DNA from 2 places in the Pseudomonas sp. 210_17 TE3656 genome. Region 1 is predicted to be linked to the other one. Evidence: predicted binding sites of a transcription regulator. Region 1 holds the regulator's gene; the other holds the start of a gene.
What was found. Region 1 encodes FliA, which starts transcription of late flagellar genes. Its sites were predicted from a motif close to CTAAAGTTTNNNNNNNNNNNGCCGNTAA; they were not measured.

Region 1 (2,463 bases):
CGGTCTAAGCAAGACAAGGTAATGAACAAACATGGGTAGCATGCATCCCGTACAGGTGATCGCCGTGACTGGCGGCAAAGGTGGCGTCGGCAAGACCAATGTGTCGGTGAACCTGTCATTGGCGCTGGCAGAGCTTGGCCGTCGGGTCATGCTGCTGGATGCCGACCTGGGCCTGGCCAACGTCGACGTATTGCTCGGCCTGACGCCCAAGCGCACCCTGGCCGACGTGATTGAGGGCCGCTGCGAGCTGCGCGATGTGCTGCTGCAGGGGCCGGGTGGCGTGCGCATTGTGCCCGCCGCTTCCGGCACGCAGAGCATGGTGCACCTGGCGCCTGCCCAGCATGCAGGTCTGATTCAGGCCTTCAGCGAGATCGGCGACAACCTCGATGTGCTGGTGATCGATACCGCTGCCGGTATTGGTGACTCGGTAGTCAGTTTCGTCCGCGCAGCCCAGGAAGTGCTGTTGGTGGTGTGCGACGAACCGACCTCGATCACCGACGCCTACGCGCTGATCAAGCTGCTCAACCGCGATTACGGCATGAACCGCTTCCGGGTCCTGGCCAACATGGCGCAAAGCCCGCAGGAAGGGCGCAACCTGTTCGCCAAGTTGACCAAGGTCACTGATCGCTTCCTCGACGTTGCCCTACAATACGTCGGCGCGGTGCCTTACGACGAGTGTGTGCGCAAGGCGGTGCAAAAGCAGCGAGCGGTCTATGAAGCCTTTCCGCGTTCCAAGTGCGCGCTGGCATTCAAGGCCATTGCCCAGAAGGTCGATACCTGGCCGCTGCCTGCCAACCCGCGTGGTCACCTGGAGTTTTTTGTCGAACGCCTGGTGCAGCCGACGAGCGCGGGACCTGTGCTATGAACGCCAGCGGATACCGGATGTACAGCAACGCGTCTCGCGATGGTCAGTACGAGTTGATCGAGCGCTACGCGCCGTTGGTCAAGCGTATCGCCTATCACTTGCTGGCGCGTTTGCCGGCCAGTGTCCAGGTCGAGGATCTGATCCAGGCCGGCATGATCGGCCTACTCGAAGTCAGCAACAAGTATGACGCGAGCAAGGGTGCCAGTTTTGAGACCTACGCCGGTATCCGTATCCGTGGGGCAATGCTTGACGAAGTACGTAAAGGGGACTGGGCTCCGCGCTCGGTCCACCGCAATACCCGCATGGTCAGTGACGCGATTCGTGCAATTGAAGCAAAAACCGGCCGTGACGCTAAAGATCACGAGGTTGCTGCCGAACTTCAATTGAGTCTCGATGATTACTACGGGATTTTGAATGACACCCTGGGCAGCCGCCTGTTCAGTTTCGACGACCTGTTACAGGACGGCGAACATGAAGGCCTGCACGAGGACGGCGCCAGTGCCCAGCTCGAGCCTTCGCGCGATCTGGAAGACGAGCGTTTTCAGGCAGCCCTGGCCGATGCCATCGCCAACCTGCCTGAACGCGAGCGTCTGGTCCTGGCGCTGTACTACGACGAAGAGCTGAACCTCAAGGAAATCGGTGAGGTCCTGGGTGTCAGCGAGTCGCGCGTCAGCCAGTTGCACAGCCAGTGCGCGGCGCGTTTGCGTGGTCGCCTGGGGGAATGGCGGGCGCGTTGAACGCAGGTTCAATGCAGTCGCGAAATGTAGTGCCCGAATTGATTGAATGCGCGTTCAGCGCTGAGCGCGTTAAAGACTGCTTGGAGGTCTAATTGAACAAAGACATGAAAATCCTCATCGTCGACGATTTTTCGACGATGCGGCGGATCATCAAGAACCTGCTGCGTGACCTGGGCTTCACCAATACCCAGGAAGCCGATGACGGCAACACGGCGCTGCCGATGCTCGAAAGCGGTCATTTCGATTTTCTCGTGACCGACTGGAACATGCCGGGCATGTCCGGTATCGACCTGCTGCGCAAAGTGCGTGCCGACGAGCGCCTCAAGCACCTGCCGGTGCTGATGGTGACTGCCGAAGCCAAGCGCGAGCAGATCATCGAAGCGGCCCAGGCCGGCGTCAACGGCTATGTGGTCAAGCCGTTCACTGCCCAGGTGCTGAAAGAAAAGATCGAGAAGATCTTCGAGCGCGTCAACAGCTAAGACACGCCACGGGGGCGCTATGGAGCAAACACATTCATCGTTGGACGGCTTCGAGTCGACACTGAAGAAGCATGCCCACGAACTGGTCGACAGTCTCGAGCGGGGCAAATTCGGCGACGCGGTGCAACTGATCCATCAGCTGAACCAGACCCGTGACCGTGGCCTGTACCAGGAAGTCGGCAAGCTTACGCGTGAGCTGCACAGTGCGATCGTCAGTTTCCAGATCGATCCGCAAATGCCGCAGGCCGAGGAAGTCTCGCAGATCACCGATGCGACCGAGCGCCTGTCCTATGTGGTCAAGCTGACCGAGGGCGCGGCGAACCGGACCATGGATCTGGTCGAGGAGAGCACCCCGGTCCTCCACGAGCTGAGTGACGAAGCC
Region 2 (2,463 bases), 440 kb from region 1:
CTCCTCCGAGGCGGTGGCGATCAGGAAGTTGCGTTCGTTGATTTCGGTGATCGAACGGGAAATCGCGTCCAGTGCAGCGCCGGCGTCCTGGGCAATACTCAAGGTGCTCTGGGCGTCGGCACAGCTCTGGCCCATGGCCAGTACGGCCTGCTCGGCCCCGGTCTGGATATCGGCAATCATGCTTTCGATTTCCTTGGTGGACTCCTGGGTGCGATGGGCCAAGGCCCTCACCTCATCGGCCACCACTGCGAAGCCGCGTCCCTGGTCGCCCGCCCGGGCCGCCTCGATCGCGGCATTGAGCGCCAGCAGATTGGTCTGCTCGGCGATGGCACGGATCACATCCAGCACCTTGGTGATGTTCTGGGCCTTGCTGGCCAGCCCTTCCACCTCCCCACTGGTACGGGTGACGATGCCGGTCAGGCTGCGGATCGCCTCGACGGTTTCCAGCACCCGCTCGGAGCCGATCCGGCTGGAAGCGTCCGATGCCTGGGCAGACTCCGAGGCCGATGCCGCGTTCCTGGCGACCTCCTCGACGGCAACGGACATTTCATTCACTGCCGTTGCCGCCTGTTCGATTTCATCGTTCTGGCGCTGCAGGCCGTTGCTTGAATCCTCGGTCACCAAATGCATTTCTTCCGCCGCCGCAGCCAGCTGGGTGGCCGAATTGCCCATGTGCTGGATGGTGTCCCGCAAGCTCGCCTGCATGGCGATAGTCGAGCGCATCAGGTCGGACAGTTCATCCTTGCCGGTAACTACAAGCTCGGTACGCAGGTCACCTTCGGCGATCTTGCGGTTGACATTCAATACCGACAGCAGAGGCACACTGATGCTGCGAGCGAACAGGATGCCGAGAATGACACTCAAGCCAATCACCAACGCACCGATACCGATCACCGTAATGATCGAGCGCTGATAAATCGCTTCCGACTCGATGCCCGATTGCCGACCGCCCTCTCGATTGAGCACGACAAGCTTGCCAATGGTCGCCTGAAGTTCGTTGGTGGGCTGGCGGATGTGCTTGTCGATGTAGTCGATGGCGTCCTGCGCTGCCCCCGAAAGGGCGATCTGCAGGAGTGCATCAAGCTTGCTGTCATACACAGCGATACCCAGCTTGACCGCCTGATAAATCTGCTCTTCTTCAGGGCTGCTGACCTGCTTCTGGTAGCCCTCTACCATCTGTTTCAATTTGACCCGGATATCGGCCACCGCATCGGCCGAAGCCCTTCGCACCTCGGGGCTGGCAGAGTTGATCATCCGGAAACTTTCCAGGCGAATGCGCAATACCATTGCGTCGATGGTTCCGGCCTGCCGGACACTTTCCATCCAGTTGCGCTCGATCTCCACCGCCGCTGCACGAACCCGCCCCATCTGCCAGAGGGAAATCGCGCCAAGCGCCACGACCAGCAGGTTGATGATGACGAAAATCAGCGTGGCACGTTGGGCCAGCCGCAAGTTCCTGAGTTGCATGTGATGTCCTGCCAGGGGGTTGATCTGGCGGACGAGTCTAGGGAACGGGGAGTAAGGCGGGCTATCAGGCAAACCTTAAAAATGCATCGCTGTGGGAGCGGGCTTGCCCCGCGATATGGGCGCCTCATCCCCATCGAAAAAAAGGATATACACTGACAGCCAACGATAAAACCAATTGTGAGGCCACCCCTCATGATGCCCCAGCACGCCAGGGCGATCACCAGGAACCAACCGACGATAACCGCACTACGCTTGTACCTTTGTTTGTTACTGCCCCGACCATAATTTCAAACAAGAGGGAACACCATGTCAGCGCACAAGACCGCATTGTTCAGCGTTCTGAGTACCGCCTTGCTGGCCAGCGCCAGCCTGCAGGCCGCCGAGCCGCTCAAGGCGGTGGGTGACGGCGAAGGCCAGCTGGATATTGTCGCCTGGCCCGGCTACATCGAGCGCGGTGAAAGTGACAAGGCCTACGACTGGGTCAGCGGTTTCGAGAAGGAAACCGGTTGCAAGGTCAGCGTCAAGACCGCCGCCACGTCCGATGAAATGGTCAGTTTGATGACCAAGGGCGGTTACGACCTGGTCACTGCCTCAGGAGACGCCTCGCTGCGCCTGGTCGCCGGCAAGCGCGTGCAACCGATCAATACTGCGCTGATCCCGAACTGGAAAAACCTCGACCCGCGGCTCAAGGACGGCGCCTGGTATGTGGTCAACAACCAGGTGTACGGCACCCCTTACCAGTGGGGCCCCAACGTATTGCTGTACAACACCAATGTATTCAAGGAAGCGCCCACCAGTTGGGGGGTGATCTTCGAACCGCAGAACCTGCCGGACGGCAAACCGAACAAAGGACGGGTGCAGGCTTACGACGGGCCGATCTACATTGCCGACGCAGCGCTGTACCTGAAATCGGCGAAGCCGGAGCTGGGTATCCAGAACCCCTACGAACTCAACGAAACCCAGTACAAGGCGGTGCTGGAACTGCTGCGTCAGCAA

Region 2: a site for FliA is predicted at 1,519-1,546, ahead of ACVI9W_RS07025 (methyl-accepting chemotaxis protein). Genes of this name have one in related genera too.

What each region holds. Positions count from the first base shown of each region.
Region 1 covers NZ_JBTRBC010000001.1:1,038,377-1,040,839, reverse strand. Annotated here, with positions in the region: gene fleN (flagellar synthesis regulator FleN) at 32-865, shown strand; gene fliA (RNA polymerase sigma factor FliA) at 862-1,602, shown strand; gene ACVI9W_RS04910 (chemotaxis response regulator CheY) at 1,707-2,081, shown strand; gene ACVI9W_RS04905 (protein phosphatase CheZ) at 2,101-2,463, shown strand, end outside.
Region 2 covers NZ_JBTRBC010000001.1:1,480,640-1,483,102, forward strand. Annotated here, with positions in the region: gene ACVI9W_RS07025 (methyl-accepting chemotaxis protein) at 1-1,467, opposite strand, end outside; gene ydcS (putative ABC transporter substrate-binding protein YdcS) at 1,774-2,463, shown strand, end outside.